4 regions of the Pseudoduganella sp. R-34 genome follow, and region 1 is predicted to be linked to each of the others. Evidence: predicted binding sites of a transcription regulator. Region 1 holds the regulator's gene; each other region holds the start of a gene.
The links. The regulator sigma-54, encoded in region 1, starts transcription at its own class of promoters, with help from an activator protein. The targets are predictions, from matches to a motif close to TGGCANGNAANCTGCTTT.
Positions count from the first base shown of each region.

Region 1 (4,208 bases):
AACTGCTTGAGGATGTCGGTATTCTGCTTCTCCAGTTCGACCGACACGAATACCGTCAGGGGCCGCCCGGCAAGCGCGCGGTCAACCAGCGCGACAGCCTTGACCAGCACGCCGTCGTTGCGCAGCCTTTCGATGCGGCGCTGGCAGGTCGCGACCGACGAATGCACGCGCTCCGCGATCTCGCGCAACGGCGTGCTGGCATCTTCTTGCAGGATATTCAGGATGCCCCGGTCGATCCGGTCCAGATCCCTCATGCGAGGTGGCGCAAGGGGTGCGCCCAGGCCGGCCAGCATGGTTCGAAGAAGCGCTCCACCATGGCGGGCGTCACTTCGGCCAGCGTTGCGGGATTCCACTGCGGCTGGTTGTCCTTGTCGATCACCAGGGCGCGTACGCCCTCGAAAATCTCGCCGTGTTCGAAGTTGCGGCGCACCAGGTTGCGCTCCATGCGCAAGCAGTCGGACACGCCCAGCGACGCGCCGCGCTTCAGCAGCTCGTGGGTCACGCTCATCATCAGCGGCGAGCGCAATTCCATTGCCTTCAGCGATTTCTGCGCGAAAGGCGTGCTGTCGCCTCGCAGCGAATCCATGATGGCGGGTACCGAGCCCGCCGAGAAATGCTGATCGATCAGGGCACGCTGCGCTTCCAGTTCGCTGTCGCCGGCGAAGGCGTTGTGCGGGCAGGCAAAGACCGCGACAGCATCGCGCAACGATTTGCCGGGCGTCGACTCGAACAGCTTGGCCAGTCCGGCCAGTTCAGTTTCCGGCACGAAGTAGTCAGCCAGGTCGAGGTAGAGCGCATCCGCGGCGCCGACCGTCAGCCCGGTGAGGCCGAGCCACATGCCAAGCTGGCCCGGCGCATGCGACAGGAAGTGACTGCTGCCCACGTCGGGAAACAGGCCGATGTTCACCTCGGGCATCGCCATCCTGGTACGGCCCGTGACGATGCGCACGCCGCACTCCGGCCCGCCCTGCGCGATGCCCATGCCGCCGCCCATCACCACGCCATCCATCAGCGCCACATAAGGCTTGGGGTAGAAATGGATTAAATGGTTCAGCGCATATTCTTCGGTGAAGAAGTCTTCCAGCAGCGCGCTGCCGCCTTGCGTATTGCCGCGGCCGACGTCGTGGAAGAAGCGGATATCGCCGCCTGCGCACAGCGCGCGTTCGCTGCTGCTGCGCACCACGACCGCCGCCACCGACGCATCGTCGCGCCATGCCAGCAGCGCCTGCGTCATCGCGCGCACCATGTCGAGGGACAGTGAATTGAGGGTCTTGGGGCGGTCCAGCGTGATGAAGCCGGTACCGTTGGAGAGTTGGGTGTGTACGTGTTCGCTCATGCAAATATTCTAACGCACACTGGTCGCAAAAAAGGGCGCCAATTGCGCCCTTTGGTGTGCTGCACGGCCAGTCCTTTACATGGCGGTGGGTGGTGCCTCATACGTATCCGGGAAATGCTTGATGGCCGCATGACTGTGGTTCTGCACACGGTCCTTGTATTTCATGACCTGGCGATCCAGTTTATCAATCAGGGTATCGATGGCGGCGTAAAGGTCTTGCGACAGGCTTTCGACGTAAACAGTTTTGCCAGACATGCGCAGGTTGATTTCGGCTTTCTGGCGTTTCTCTTTCTCGGTGAGGTTATCTACAGTCAGGATGACAGCAATATCGATTACTTGATCGAAATGGCGCTTGACTCGTTCCAGCTTGTTCTGCACGTACTCGCGAATGGCTGGGGTCACTTCGACATGATGTCCACTGATGGTGAGATTCATACACACTCCTAAAGATGATGTCGCTCTCGAGTTCGTGCACGCCGAAACGCACAGAGGAACCCATGCACTGCACTACAACGATTTGCGGAGGCTAACTGGAGGGATCTTCAACGCTTCTCGATATTTGGCAACAGTCCGTCGCGCAATCACCATGCCTTGTTCACCCAGCATGTCCGCAATCTTACTGTCGGATAAAGGATTTTTCGGGTCTTCTGCTCCTGTCAATTGCACGATCAGTGCCCGTATCGCAGTCGAGGAAGCCTCCCCCCCGGCTTCGGTCGCGACGTGGCTACCAAAGAAATATTTCAACTCAAACATGCCATGCGGGGTGAGCATATATTTTTGAGTTGTTACGCGAGAAATAGTGCTCTCGTGTAGTCCCAGTGTATCAGCAATTTCACGCAACACAAGGGGTCTCATGGCCACTGCGCCATGACTGAAAAAGTTCTTTTGTCTTTCTACTATCGCTTCCGCGACGCGCAGGATCGTGTCGAAGCGCTGGCGCATATTCTTGATCAACCACTTGGCCTCCTGCAGCTGGCCATTCATCTGCGACTCGCTCTTGCCTTGCTTGAGCAGGTTGGCATACAGCGCGTTCACGCGCAGGCGCGGCACCACGTCGTTGTTCAGGGTGACGATCCAGCCGCCGCGGCCCTTTTTCACGATCACGTCCGGCACCACGTAGTCTGACTCGCCTGACGCAAATTCGGCGCCCGGATGCGGGTTGCACTGGCGGATCACGCACTGTGCTTCGCGCAAGTCTTCATCGTCGCAGTCGAGCGCTTTCTTCAGCTTGGTGAACTCGCGCTGGGCGAACCAGGTCAGGTGCTTCTCGACGATGGTCAGCGCCATGCGGCGCGTCACCAGCGGCACGCCGGGCATGCGCCTGATCTGCAGCGCCAGGCATTCGGAGGCATTGCGTGCGGCGACGCCGGGCGGATCGAAGCTTTGCAGCAGCACCAGGCTGCAGCGCAGGTCGTCCAGTTCGATTTCCAGCTCGGGCGGCAGGCGCTCGTGGATTTCTTCCAGCGGCTCTTCCAGGTAGCCGTTCTCGTCCAGCGCATCGATGATCAGTTCCATCAGCGCGCGGTCGCGCGGCTCCTGCACGGTGACGCGCATCTGCTCGAGCAGGTGTTCGCGCAGCGTGCAGCCGGAAGCTTCCAGTTGCGGGCGGCTGTCTTCGTCGTCGGCGGATTTGCTGCCGGCGCTGGCGCTCCAGTCGGCGTCGTCGCTGCCGTTGCCGGCTTCATGGTCGCCGCCTTCATAGGTATCGCTTTCGCCGGCAGCGGCCGGGGCTTCGCCGCCCTCGCCTTGCGGGCCTTCAGCCGAAGGCGTGGCGGGAGCTTCGGTGCCATTGCCGTTGCCCTGGCTGATGGCGCCATCGGCCAGCAGCCGTACCGAGTGGTCGAGCGGGTCGTCAAGGCGCTCCAGCATGGGATTGTCGCCAAGCAGCTGTTCCAACTCCTGGTGCAGCTCCAGCGTGGACAGCTGCAGCAGGCGGATGGATTGTTGCAGCTGCGGCGTCAGCGCCAGGTGTTGCGAGGTTCGCAGTTGCAGTGTTTGTTTCATGGCCTTCGTTTACATGCGGAAGTGTTCGCCGAGGTAGACGCGGCGAACGGATTCGTTGGCAATGATGTCGTCCGGGCGGCCCGAGGCCAGCACGGCGCCCTGGTTGATGATGTAGGCGCGGTCGCAAATGCCGAGGGTCTCACGCACATTATGGTCGGTGATCAGCACACCGATATTGCGCTCCTTCAGGAAACGCACAATACGTTGGATTTCGATCACGGCGATCGGATCCACGCCGGCAAACGGTTCGTCCAGCAGCACGAAGCGCGGGTTGGTGGCCAGGGCGCGCGCAATTTCCACGCGGCGGCGCTCGCCACCCGACAGCGACAGGGCCGGGTTCTCGCGCAGCTTCTCGATTTGCAAGTCGGCCAGCAGCGATTCCAGGCGCTGCTTGATTTCCGCCTTGGGCAGAGGCTTGCCGTCCACCTTCTGCAGTTCCAGCACGGCACGGATGTTTTCTTCCACCGTCAGCTTGCGGAACACCGAAGCTTCCTGCGGCAGGTAGGACAGGCCCAGCGTGGCGCGCTTGTGGATCGGCAGGCTCGACACGTCGGTGCCGCCGATATCGATGGTGCCTGCATCGGAAGCCACCAGGCCGACGATCATGTAGAAAGAGGTAGTCTTGCCGGCACCGTTGGGACCGAGCAGGCCGACCACTTCACCGCAATCGACTTGCAGCGAAACGTCGTGCACCACCTGGCGCTTGCCATAGGTTTTCTGGAGGCCGCGCACGACCAGCGTGCTGGCGCAGTTATTTGCTTGCATGCTTACTTCTTCTCCGTCGGCGTCGCTGGGGGTTCGGTACGGGTCGGCTGGATCACCATGGTGCCGCGACCGCCGCCGGGCTTGCTCTCCCCGCTGGCCGAAT
Region 1 is NZ_CP184572.1:936,360-940,567, reverse strand. It holds gene ACN9MW_RS04415 (Lrp/AsnC family transcriptional regulator) at 1-254, opposite strand, end outside; gene ACN9MW_RS04410 (enoyl-CoA hydratase/isomerase family protein) at 251-1,336, opposite strand; gene hpf (ribosome hibernation-promoting factor, HPF/YfiA family) at 1,412-1,771, opposite strand; gene ACN9MW_RS04400 (RNA polymerase factor sigma-54) at 1,844-3,340, opposite strand; gene lptB (LPS export ABC transporter ATP-binding protein) at 3,350-4,105, opposite strand; gene lptA (lipopolysaccharide transport periplasmic protein LptA) at 4,108-4,208, opposite strand, start outside.

Region 2 (4,208 bases), 2.2 Mb from region 1:
TCCTTGGTGACGGTTGGGGCGCCGAAGGAGCGCTCCAGCACCACGTTGCGGCCTTTCGGGCCCAGGGTGACTTTCACTGCGTTGGCGAGGATGTTCACGCCTTCGACCATCTTGGAACGTGCGGAATCGCCGAAAATGACTTCTTTAGCTGCCATGTTTGTTTCTCCTGAATTCTGTATCTAGGGGGCTGTGATTACTTCTGTACCACGGCCATGATGTCTTCTTCGCGCATTACCAGCAGTTCCTGGCCGTCTACCTTGACGGCTTGGCCGGCGTATTTGCCGAACAGAACGCGGTCGCCCACTTTCACTTCCAGAGCACGCACGGTGCCGTTGTCAGCAACTTTGCCGTTGCCAACTGCCAGCACTTCACCCTGGTCCGGCTTTTCAGCGGCTGCATCAGGGATGATCAGGCCGGACGCGGTCTTGGTTTCCTGGTCCAGGCGTTTGACGATGACGCGGTCATGCAAAGGGCGAAGGTTCATACAAAACTCCTTTTACTCGGTTTATTGACAGTTGTTAGCACTCTCGGCTAACGAGTGCCAACAATTATAGGGACGACACTTTCCCTTTTCAAGGGAATTTCTTTGCGCTTGGTCAAACGTTGAATTGATATCAATCATGCCAGAGATGCAACGGCATGGCGCGCGAGTGGCGGGGAGGGGGTAAAGCGGGGCAGTTATAAAAGAAAAATGGGACCGTCGCCGGTCCCATCTTGGTCAGGCATGCAGATCAATGCTGTTTGCGGCGATACACGCCGGCCATGCCGAGCAGGCCGATGCCGAGCAGCCCCAGCACGCCCGGTTCAGGGACGGGGGCGACAAAATCGAGGATACCGCCTTCCTGCGTGATGGCAATGTCGAGGGCGTTGGTGCAATCCACGGTATCGCAATCGACGCCTTGCGTGGTGTTGTTGAATGCTGCGAACGAGGCAGTGTAGAACGGATCCGGGTCGAAGAAGTAGGCTTTGCCTTCCGCAGTCAGGAACCAGCTCATGGTGACGTTCTGGAACACGCCGCCGAGGTTGTCGATGCCGCCGACGCCATTGTAGGCAAAGTCGGACCAGGCCAGCTGGGTCTGGGCGCCGGCAAAGTTAATGGACGGATCGGTTCCGACCACGGCCTGGTTATAGGTGTTGTCGTTGCCGACGTCGGCCCACAGCTGCAGCGACAGCGCGGTCGGGGTGCAGGAAACGCCCGGGCCAAGAATGCCGCTGCAAGAGAAGTCCTGGTGGAAAGTGGCATACAAGCCATAGTCGAAGTTGACGCGGGTATCCGCAGTCGACACGTTGTTCGAATTCAGCGAGAAGCCGCTGAACACGATGTAGCCGTTGGACACGTAATTGTTGCCCACGCCGGTATAGGCCACGCGCGCGGACGACACGCCGTTGATGGCGTCGGCGGTGAAGATGTTGCCGGCAGGTGCCAGTCCCGTTGGGTCCACCTGGAAGGAGGGTGCAGCGGCAGCGCTGCCAGTTGCCAGAGCGCCAAACGCTAGCAGCATGCTGGCGGCCAGGCCGCGAACGCTAGGTGTGAGAATCTTCATTACATTTCTCCGTTGAGAGGATAAAGCACCAGTTTTGGGATGACTGAGCATTAAATTTGTTCAGGTCATGATCTTTATCAAAGCAATACATATGCCACATTTAAAATGCGGCCGAAAAACAAAAACTTAGTATTAACTTTCAAACCATGTTGTTTGCGCTGCGCGGCCTGCTCTGTAAAATATTCCGACATGTAGCTTCTCAAGATTAAGTAGCAAATTCAATGACTTGGATGATATATTTGGTGAGCATTCGCATGTTTTGATATTTTGTGTGACTTTTTATGCCGCGCTCGGCGTGAGTATTAATTTAAAATTAAACTGCATTTATTTCGACTGCGCGGCAAGCATTGCCGAGAATTTGCGCTTGGCTAACTGAATTGCTAGCCAGTTCAGGGGATGGCTATTGCCGCCCGGTCGCCAGGTGTAGACGAATTTGTCGCGATAGGCGTCGTACTGGAAGCCATGCGGTGCGGCCAGGATCTTGCCGCGCTTGAGCATCATCTTGATGGCCTGGGTGGCGGCCACGCCCGAGCAAAGCTGGCAAGCCATCGAGGTCGAGGCGCCGCGCCGCTCCGCCAGGTTGATACCGCCCGGCACCAGGTAGCTGCGGTGCAGGGCGGCCGGCGCCAGGCCGACCAGGAAGCGGATTGCCATGTCCAGCTCCGGCAGGTCGCCCCAGCCGAAGTACTCTTCGAAGGTCGTCCCGCCCGGCACGAAGTTCAGGCCCGCCACGCTCATGCCCAACGGCGCCGCGCAAGTGGCCGGCACGCCCAGCGCCTCGCACATGGCATAGGTCTGCTTGCGCGCCTCGAAGGCGAAGAAGTCGAGCCCGTCGACATACACGTCCGCCCCCTGCAGGAAATCGCGCAGGTTGCCCTGGTTGACGCCCTGCGGAAAGGTGCGGATCTTGACTTCGGGGTTGATGTCGCGCGCCATGCGCGCCATCACCTCCACCTTGGGCTGGCCCAGCGTCGACATGAAGGCGCCGGCCTGGCGGTTGAAGTTGGGGATGTCGAAGGTGTCGAAGTCGGCCAGGTGGAAGGCGCCCACGCCCATGCGCGCCAAGGCCAGCAAATGCACGCCGCCCACGCCGCCGACGCCGGCGATCGCCACGCATTTGTTGCGCAGTGCCTGCTGCTCCGCTTCGGTGACCCAGCCGATATTGCGCGAGAAGGCTTGCTCGTAATCGAAGCGGCGTTCGGTGTTGGATTCGGCCATGGCGATTATTCCTGTTCCCGCAGGCGGTTGATGATTCCCGCTTCTTCATGCTGCGAGAAGAACAGGGGATAGAAGGAACGTTCCTCGGAATCGGGCTGTCCGCCATGGAGGCGGATCTGCTCCTTCATGTACGACAGTTCGATGTGCATCAGCACCCCGCGCACGTTGACGCGCGGATTGACGACCTCTTCGCCAAGCTGGCGAAAGCCGAGCATGCGCTGGTAGAACTGGCGATGGCGCGGCGTGACTTCGATGAACAGCACGTCGTAGCGGTGGATGTCGTAGGCATACATGACGGCCAGGTGGATCAGCGCTGCCAGGTAGCTCTTCGATTTTGGCCCCATGTCGAAGGCCAGCTTGATGAATTCGCAGACACGTTTGCCGCGCGCCCGGAAGGCGTCGATCTCGGCGCGGAACAGCTGGTCGGCCAGGATGCCGGATGGGCTGTCCAGCCCCAGGGTCAGCGTGCCGACTGCTTCGTCGCGGTTGTGCGCCATGAGCGTGACGCGGTTCGGGTCATCGGTCAGTGCATGGGTGCCCTCCAGGCCACGCCAGGCGTACATCTTGTGGATCAGCATGCTAGCCTTGCTACGCCCTTCGGGCGTGTCGACTAATCTGATGCCGAAGGTGTTCTCCCCGGTGACGATGTCCTGCATTTCCGCCAGCAAGCGGTCATCGCGAAAGGGGTCGTCGGTGCGTGTTGCGTCCAGCGCAGCGTCGACCCGTTCGACCTGCTTGTACTGCATAGTCCCTCCCAGCAAAACTTGTCAGAATTTGTGGTCTTTTCGTAAATAAATAATGACAAGTTCAGCTTGCTGTCGCAACGGGAGCTCATGCAAGCGTGCGCGGGAAGGGCGTGCCGGCACGTCCCCTCTATGAACGAAGGGTGTTTGGCATTTCCGGACGGCTATATTTCTTGGGAGCTTGATATGCCTGAAATGCTAGTCAGTTGTCGCTTGCGCTTGCAGGCAGGGACAGGCTGAACGTCACCTCGCTGGAGGTGCAGTCGGACAGGCGCAGTTCGCCGCCGTGGGCGCGGGCGATCTCGCGCGCCAGGGCCAGGCCCAGTCCCACGCCGGCCACGCGGCGGTTGTAGGCATGGCCGGCGCGGTAGAAGCGGTCGAACAGGCGGTCGCGCTGCTCGAAGGCGATGCCGGCGGAGGCGTTGGCCACGTCGATCTGCCAGCCGCTGGCGGTGCGGCGGCCGGTGATGGCGATCCAGCCTTGCGGCACGCCGTATTTGACGGCATTGCTGACCAGGTTTTGCAGTACCTGGCGCAGCAGGTCCGCATCGCCTTGCGCCTGCATGCGCGGCGGCATGTCAAGCCGCAGCGGGCGCTCGGGCGCCATCAGGTCCAGGTCGTCGGCCAGTTCGCGCAGGACCGGCACCAGGTCGAGCGCCTGCATCGGTATCTGGAGCTGGCCGGCGTCCGCGCGCGACAGCAT
Region 2 is NZ_CP184572.1:5,572,595-5,576,802, reverse strand. It holds gene groL (chaperonin GroEL) at 1-155, opposite strand, end outside; gene groES (co-chaperone GroES) at 194-484, opposite strand; gene pepA (flocculation-associated PEP-CTERM protein PepA) at 732-1,544, opposite strand; gene ACN9MW_RS25655 (ThiF family adenylyltransferase) at 1,869-2,762, opposite strand; gene ACN9MW_RS25650 (N-acyl amino acid synthase FeeM domain-containing protein) at 2,768-3,508, opposite strand; gene ACN9MW_RS25645 (sensor histidine kinase) at 3,708-4,208, opposite strand, start outside.
Region 2: pepA (flocculation-associated PEP-CTERM protein PepA) is a predicted target of sigma-54. The motif match lies at 1,624-1,641, and genes of this name have one in related genera.

Region 3 (4,208 bases), 1.9 Mb from region 1:
CGACGATGACCAGCCATGCCGTGCCGATGGCGAGGCGCACGCCGGTCAGCATGTAAGGCAGCACGGAAGGCAGCAGTATCCGGGTCGCCACCTTCCATTCGGACAGGTTCAGCACACGCGCCACGTTCAGGTAATCCTGCGGCACGCGCTGCACGCCGACGGCGGTGTTAACGATCATGGGCCAGATCGAACAAATGAAGATGGCCCAGATCGCGGCTGGATCGGCCGCCTTGAACACCAGCAGGCCAATCGGCAGCCAGGCCAAGGGCGATACGGGCTTCAGCAAACTGATTAAAGGGCTGAACATGCCGTACAAAAAGCTGAAGCGTCCGATCAGGAAGCCAAGCGGAATACCCACCAGCGCCGCCAGGCCGAAGCCCAGCGCGACGCGGCGCAGCGAGGCCAGGATGTTCCAGCCAATGCCCTGGTCATTCGGACCCTTGCGGTAGAACGGGTCCGAGAACAGCTTCACCGCCTCATGCCAGGTCTCCAGCGGAGTGGGAAAGCCTGCGTTGCGTACCGCCAGGATTTGCCAAGCCAGCACCAGCAGCGACAAGCCAAGCAGCGGCGGCAGTACTTTCATGACAAAGGGCCGCAGCCGCCCACCTTCCGGCGCCAGGTGCACGCCTTTCGCCGCCAGCCGCATGCGGCGCGTTGGCCTTCCCGGCACCGCGGGCGCCGGTTGCACTGATGCTCCCGCCTTCCCAGCCTGTCCTGCCGGCGCAACGTCCACCTTCATATCGATTGCCCGCCCCACGCCAGCCGCGGCCAATGCGGCTGCAGCTGCTTCCCGCGCAGCGTCCTGCGCGGTCAGTGCGCCGTGTGTGCCAGGCGTGCCCGCGCCGGCCCCGTCTATCGTTCCGTACATAGCACTCATAAGGCCTCCCTTCACGCTCTGATCTTGAACGAATCAGCATAGGCCTTGGGATTCTTGCCGTCCCAGGTCGTGCCGTCGATCATCTTTACGCTGCGCAGGGGCGACTTTGGTACGCTCACCTTCGCCATAGCCGCGCCGTCCTTGTACACATCGATCTGGTTGATTTGCGTGGCAACTGCCAGGTAATCCGGCTCCGCCTTCAGCAAGCCCCAGCGCTTCTGTTGCGTGAGGAACCACATGCCGTCGCTGAGGTATGGGAAATTCACCGCGCCGTCATTGAAGAACTTCATGTAGTTCGGATCGTCCCAGGTTTTGCCCAGGCCATTCTGGTAGCGGCCCATGATGCGCTGGCCAATCACATCGACCGTCGTGTTGACGTAGGATTTGTCGGCAATGGCTTCCGCCATCTTCACCTTGTTCGACAGGGACGCATCAATCCAGCGTCCAGCATCCAGCACCGCAGCGATGAGTGCGCGTGCAGTATTGGGATACTTCTTCACCCACTCCGCGCTGGTACCCAGCACCTTCTCCGGATGGTCACGCCAGATGTCCTGCGTTGTCGTGGCCGTGATGCCGACGCCATCCACAATCGCGCGGTGGTTCCATGGCTCGCCCACGCAAAAGCCATCCATGTTCCCGATCCGCATATTGGCGACCATCTGCGGCGGCGGCACCGTAATGACCTTGGCGTCCGTCATCGGGTTGATGCCATACGACGCCAGCCAGTAATACAGCCACATCGCATGGGTGCCGGTCGGGAACGTCTGTGCGAAGGTGTACTCGCGCTGGTCGGTGCGCATCAGCTTCGCCAACGAAGCGCCATCGACTGCGCCTTTGTCGGACAGTTTCTTCGACAGCGTGATCGCCTGGCCGTTGTGATTGAGGTTCATCAGTACGGCCATGTCCTTCTTCGGACCGCCAGCGCCCAGGTGGACGCCATACACCAGCCCATACAGCACATGGGCCGCGTCGAGTTCACCGTTCACCAGCTTGTCCCGCACGGCGGGCCAGGACGCCTCCTTGCTCAAGACGATCTTGATGCCGTACTTCTTGTCGAAGCCCAGCACAGAAGCCATCACGACCGAGGCGCAATCGGTCAATGGAATGAAGCCGACTTTGACTTCTTCTTTCTCAGGCTTGTCGGAGCCTGCAGCCCAGGCGTAATTCGATAAGGCTGTCGCAGCGCCCGCAGCAAGCAGGCGACGACGGGTAAGGCTGAACGTGCGATCCATCTCTATCCCCGGTTTGTAAATAATGGGGATATTGCAAGCGCCGTGCCACCCCGCTTTCAGGGGGAAAGGCGGTGGAAATCCAGCACTTTGTTTGTGCACCGCACCAATTTAGCGCCGTCAACGCACCGGGTGAAGCCTCGGATCGGTGCGCAGGCGTTCGGCCATCAGGTCCACGAAGCTGCGGATGCGGGTCGAGCCCTGACGGCTGTCACGGTGGATGATATGGATAGGCACCGCCGGCGTCGCGTAGTCCTGCAGCACCTCAACCAGCTCGCCTGCATCGAGCAAGGCTGCCGCCTGGTAGGACAGCAGGCGCGCGATGCCGAAGCCGCTGCGCACTGCTTCGATGGCAGAGTCGTTATTGTTCACGCCCAGGCGCGGCTTGACGCGCAGCGATTGCCTGCCGGCGCCATTCTGGAAGCGCCAGTCCGGAGGCACGCTGGAGCCGGACGAGGCGACAATGGTGTGCTGCTCCAGCTCCTGCGGCGTGCTCGGCGCGCCATGCTTCTCTATATAGGAAGGCGAAGCGATGATCATGCGCCGCACCTGCCCGACCGGAATGGCGCGCATGCTCGAATCAGGCAGCTCGCCGATGCGGATGCCGACATCGATGCCTTCTTCCAGCAAGTTGGTCACGCGGTCGACGAAGACAGTGGAAATATCCATCGCCGGATAGCGCTGCAGGTAATCGACAATGCCCGGCACCACGTAGATGCGTCCAAACAGCACCGGCGCCGTCACTGTAAGGTGGCCGCACGGCGCGGCGTTGATGCCGGCAACTGCATCGTCGGCCTCGTCGACTTCCGCGATGATCCGGCGCGCATCATCCAGGTAGCGCTGGCCGGCTTCCGTCACGCGCACATGGCGCGTGGTGCGGTCCAGCAGCCTGGCGCCCAGCCTTTCTTCCAGCGCCGCCACCGCGCGCGTAACGGCGGGCGGCGACATGCCTAGCCGGCGCGCGCCTGCCGCAAAGCCCTGCTCCTCGGCCACAGCCACGTAGACGGTCATCAGGTAAAGGCGGTCCATTTGCGTTTCACCATGAAGTCGATAAAGTGCCGCACGCGCATCGGCATGCGGCTGCGCTGCGGATAGTACATGTAAACGGCCGCATTTGCCGTCACATGGGTCGGCAGCAGGTGCACCAGCCGCCCTTCCGCCAGGTCGCGCTCCACCATGTACAGCGCCAGCTGGCCGATGCCGACCCCGGCGCGCACCGCCTCGACCTCGCCCTCCGCCGTATTGAACGTCGCCACGCAGGGCACGTCCTGGTACACCGTGCCGCCCTGCCCTTTGAGTTCCCACGGAATCACGCGGCCCGTGTTCGGCTGGCGGAAACCGGTGCAGCGATGGTGCAGCAATTCTTCCACGGTGCGCGGGGCGCCGTGGCGCTCGATATAGCCGGGCGAAGCGCAGATATGCAAAGGAATCCTGCCCAGCTGGCGCGCAACCAGGTTGCGCTCCGGCGGATTCCCCGCCCTGAAGCCGACGTCGATCTTCGCCTCGGTCAAGTCGGTGAAGTGGTCGTCGAACAGCATGTCGAAATGCGCGCTCGGATACAGCTCCTGGAATTCGCGCAGCAGCGGCGCCAGCACCACCGTGCCCAGCGAGGTAGGTGCGGCGACGCGGATCATGCCGTCAACCGCCTCGCGGCTGTTCTGAACGTGGTCCAGCGCCTCGTCCAGCAAGCGCAGGCCCGGGTTGGCCAGCTCGAACAGGCGCTGGCCTTCGTCCGTAAGACTCAGGCTGCGTGTCGTGCGATGGAACAGGCGCACGCCGAGGTATTCCTCCAGCTGGCGAATCGCCTTGCTGACCGCCTGGGCCGACAGGCCGGCATCGACCGCCGCCTGGCTGAAGCTGCCGGCATGCACGACGCCGATGAACAACGTGATGACGCGGGCCTTATCCATTCATTTACAACCAATAGTTGAAGATCAATCACCTTTACTATGGCTAGTGTAGCAGCTCTCCGAAGCCTAATATGCCCTTCACCAACTACCCACTCTTGAAGGAGCAAGATCATGGCAAACAAAGTCTGGTTCATCACTGGCGCCTCCCGCGGCTTCGGCCTGCTGATTGCCCGCGACGCACTGGCGCGCGGC
Region 3 is NZ_CP184572.1:5,847,762-5,851,969, forward strand. It holds gene ntrB (nitrate ABC transporter permease) at 1-646, opposite strand, end outside; gene ACN9MW_RS26870 (CmpA/NrtA family ABC transporter substrate-binding protein) at 889-2,109, opposite strand; gene ACN9MW_RS26875 (LysR family transcriptional regulator) at 2,227-3,135, opposite strand; gene ACN9MW_RS26880 (LysR family transcriptional regulator) at 3,117-4,016, opposite strand; gene ACN9MW_RS26885 (oxidoreductase) at 4,128-4,208, shown strand, end outside.
Region 3: ACN9MW_RS26870 (CmpA/NrtA family ABC transporter substrate-binding protein) is a predicted target of sigma-54. The motif match lies at 2,140-2,157, and genes of this name have one in related genera.

Region 4 (4,208 bases), 2.7 Mb from region 1:
TGGTGGTCCCAGAACTTGCCCGTAAATGCGCGCTCGGTGGCGGCATGGCGGGTAACCTGGTATTCCATCGGGTCGAGCTGGGCGCGCCATTCGGCATCGGTCTTGACAACTTTGTCGCTCATTGTTGATCTCTCACGAAGAGCAGCTTACCGAGAGCTGGCTGGACCAGTCTGGCGGAAAGCCTGCATATTGTTCATTCTCTGCTTGTTCGTCGAAGGGGCGTTCGAGCAGGGTCAAGAGGCGCTCGACTTCGGAAAAGTCCTTATTTTGCGCCTTTTCGATGGCGAGCTGTGCCATATAGTTTCGCAGCACATACTTGGGATTGACCTGATCCATCGCAAGTTTGCGCGCAGCATCGTCGCTGTTTTCGGCGCGCAGGCGCGCACGATAAGCTTCGGCCCATTTATCGAAAGCGGGGCGATCGATGAACAAGTCGCGCAAGGGTTCGTCGCCTTCCGAGCTGCCGGCGCGCAAGGCGCTCAGGCGGCGGAAGAAAATCGTGAAGTCAGTGTGGTTGGCTTGCAGGATGGCAAACAGGCCGTCAAGCAGTTCGCGGTCGCCTTCTTGCGTGGTAGCCAAACCGAGCTTGGCATGCAGCAGCTGATCGATGTGACGCGCGAACTCCGGCTGGTAGACGTCGAGCGCTTCCTGGGTCAGTTCGACTTCGCCAATCAGCGGCAACAAGGCTTGCGCGAGGGCGTAGCAGTTCCAGTGACCGATCTGCGGCTGGTTGGAATACGAGTAACGGCCACGCTCGTCGCTATGGTTGCAGATCTGGTTGGCGTCGAATCCGTCCATGAAACCGAAGGGGCCGTAATCGAGAGTCAGCCCCAGGATCGACATATTGTCGGAATTCATTACACCATGCATGAAGCCTACTGCTTGCCAGTGCGCAATCATGCGCGCGGTGCGGCGGGTCACTTCTTCCAGCAAGGCAGCGTACGGGTTTTCCTCGTCGCGCAGGGAAGGGTAGAAGCGGTCGATGACGTAATCGGCTAATTGCTTGAGTTCATCCGGCTTGCGATTGTAGTACCAGTGTTCAAAAGAACCAAACCGGATGAAGGTTGGGGCCATGCGGACGACGACGGCCGCGGTTTCGATCGATTCGCGCACGATTCCCTGGTCAGAACCGACTACCGACAAGGCGCGGGTGGTCGGGATGCCGAGGCCATGCATCGCTTCCGAGCACAGGAACTCACGGATGGACGAGCGCAGCACGGCGCGTCCATCGCCCATCCTCGAGTATGGCGTCATGCCGGCGCCTTTCAGCTGCAACTCGATCGGGCCCTCGGGAGTGGCTAGATCGCCGAGCAGGATGGCACGCCCGTCGCCGAGCTGGCCGGCCCAGACGCCAAACTGGTGGCCGGAATAGACAGCCGCAAGCGGCTTCGAACGCTCCGCGAGGCGGTTGCCGGTCAGGATATCAACCGCTTCTTGCGTCGCCAGCGTTGCTGGTTCAAGACCAATGAGGCGTGCAGCCGCAGGACTCAGCCCAACAAGGTAAGGCGCCGGCAATGGAGTCGGCATCAGGTGAGTGTAGAACGCTGGCGGCAAACCTGCGAAGGAATTTTCAAACTGGAAGTTAGTAGCGCTCATGTCCAGCGCATTTTAACGCAGGCACCCGAGGCCGTCTTGCGCCCTAAGGGAAACCTAAGTTTCCGTACGAAATCAGGGGTGACTTTCATGTCAATGTCGAGAATTCTTACAATTTTTGGGGTCAAGATTTAACTGCTGAGGTTAACCGATTGATTTCGTTGGTGAGTAACTTTTAGGCACGCTATATGCGTATAGGAGTTCGTACCATAATAAAAGGGGGTGTAACATGAAAAGTATCAAAACTGCGCTGGGTGTCTTGGGAGCAGCACTGCTGATGGGGGTTGCTCCTTTGTCTCATGCGGGCGAATGGACGCTCAATTTTAATAACGCCAACGTCTACACCGGAGACGCGCCACCCCTGCAGTCTGGGGCGACTGCAACCGACTCGTGGGCGCAACTGAAGTTTACCGACTATGGCACGAATTATGTGGACATCAGCCTGAGCGTTGCAACCGGCGTGCTGTTGCCGGGCATCTATGTGAACGACTGGTGGTTCAACGGTGATGCACTGGCCCAGACCGGAACGTTCTCCTTGTTAAGCGGGGTGAACGCCAACACCAGCATCTGCTCGGATTGCCAGAACGGCACCGGGTCCGGCAGCTACGATGGTGTGTTCCATTTTGTGAATGCGAACCCGGGTGAGCTGGCGCAGGGGAACGAATCGGTCTGGCGTCTCTCTGTCGACCTAAGCGAGACGCTAAGCGTCAATGATTTCATGTCCCTGTCGTGCATGCCAGGCCGTACCTGCGGAACGGACGGCTTGTTTGCAGCAGTGCATGTCCAGGGCTATGCATCTTCCGCTAAATCCGGTGCCTGTGTGGACGGAGAAGAAAACTGCAATCCGCCTGAATGCCCTCCAGGCGACACACGTCCGGAATGCGGAGGCGGTGAACAGGAAATTCCAGAGCCTGCTACGTTGGCCATATTCGGTGTCGGCCTGCTGGGTTTGGCGCTCAGCCGCCGGCGCAGTATCCGCTGATCGCGACCTGATGAAAAACGGCAGCCAAGGCTGCCGTTTTTCATTAGAGCCGCTTACTTGCGTACGCTCACGCTGCTGGCGGCAGTGTTACCGGCGCGATCACGGGCGACTGCTTTCAGGGTATGGCTGCCGTTGCTGGGTTTCCAGCTGTAGGCCATGCTCGATCCGCTGCCCGAAGCAACCAGCGCGCCGTCCACGTAAAGCGACATCGAAATCCCAGCCGCGCCGCTATTGTCCGATGCATTCACGGTAACGTTGACGTTGCCGTGAACGGTGCCGCCATTGCTTGGGTTGGTGATAGCCACAACGGGCGCAACCGTGTCGGTCGTCGGAGAAATGGTGGTGGTACTGTTCGAGACGTTCACGCTGACTGGCGTGGAAGAGGTCACATTGCCGGCAGCATCACGCGCGACGGCCGTCAGGGTTGCCATACCGTTGGCAACGCCTTTGGAATCCCACGCAAAGCTAAATGGGCTGCTCGCATCGCTCGCTACCACCGTGCTATTGACTTTCAAGTCCACGCGCGCCACGCCGACGTTATCAGCAGCGTTGACGTTGACCGAGACGATGCCCGACACCGTGCTGCTGCCCAGCGGGGCAGCGATCGAGACCGTTGGCGTAGTGGTGTCGGCCGTGGTTGTGGTACCCGCAGCTTTTGCTACGGCAGCCGAAGCATTCACACGGCCATAGCCGAAGTAGATGTCGCGGCCGGCAGTGCCCAGGTCGACAGCGGTGGTGAACAGGATGCTCTTCACCTGGTCTGCGCTCAGGGAAGGATTGGCCGACATCACCAGGGCTGCCACCGCTGCGGCGACCGGGCTGGCGAAGGAGGTGCCATTGACCGCGCCGTAGCCGCCACCCTGGACGGTGGTGTAGATGCCCGCGCCCGGCGCCGACAGCGCGACAAAGGCGCCGTAGCTGGAGAAGCTGGCACGGTTGTCGGCCGAATCGGTGGCCGAGACCGGGATCATGGTGTCGGTCGGGGTGAAGCCTTCATCGCGGTTGTAGTTGCCGGCCGAGACGAACAGCAGGCCGCCCTTGCCTTTGAGGTAGTTGGCAGCGCTTTGCACGGCCGAGCTGGTTGGCACGTTGGCGTAGCTGATGTTGACCACGCGGGCGCCGTGGTCGGCAGCCCAAGTCACGCCGCTGGCCATGGTCGAGAAGTAAGCGTAGCAGGTGCCGGAATTGTTGTAGGCAATGCGCACTGGCATGATCCTGGCTTGGCCCGCCACGCCGGCGACGCCGATGGCGTTATTGGACGCAGCTGCCGCGGAGCCGGCAGCCTTGGTGCCGTGGCCGCAGACGTCGGCGGTGTTGGTGTTATTGTCGTAGGTGTTATAGCCTGCTACCAGGCGGCCCGAGAAGTCGGGGTGGCTTGCGTCAACGCCCGAATCCAGGATGGCAATGGTGATGTTGCCGCCCTGTGTCTTGTCCCACGCGGCGCTGGCGCCGATCTTTCCGATGTGCCATTCGCTGCCCAGGTAAGGGTCGTTGGTGGTCGCGCTGACTTCCACACGCTGGTCAAGTTCGGCGAACTTGAAATGGGGATTGTGTTTCAGCTTGTTGGCAATCGCCCTCTCGGAGCCATGCGGCACGTCAATAATATGGATATTGCTCTGACCAAGCTTCTGAG
Region 4 is NZ_CP184572.1:3,634,906-3,639,113, forward strand. It holds gene msrB (peptide-methionine (R)-S-oxide reductase MsrB) at 1-122, opposite strand, end outside; gene ACN9MW_RS16690 (protein adenylyltransferase SelO) at 133-1,596, opposite strand; gene ACN9MW_RS16695 (PEP-CTERM sorting domain-containing protein) at 1,823-2,575, shown strand; gene ACN9MW_RS16700 (S8 family serine peptidase) at 2,629-4,208, opposite strand, start outside.
Region 4: ACN9MW_RS16695 (PEP-CTERM sorting domain-containing protein) is a predicted target of sigma-54. The motif match lies at 1,771-1,788, and genes of this name have one in related genera.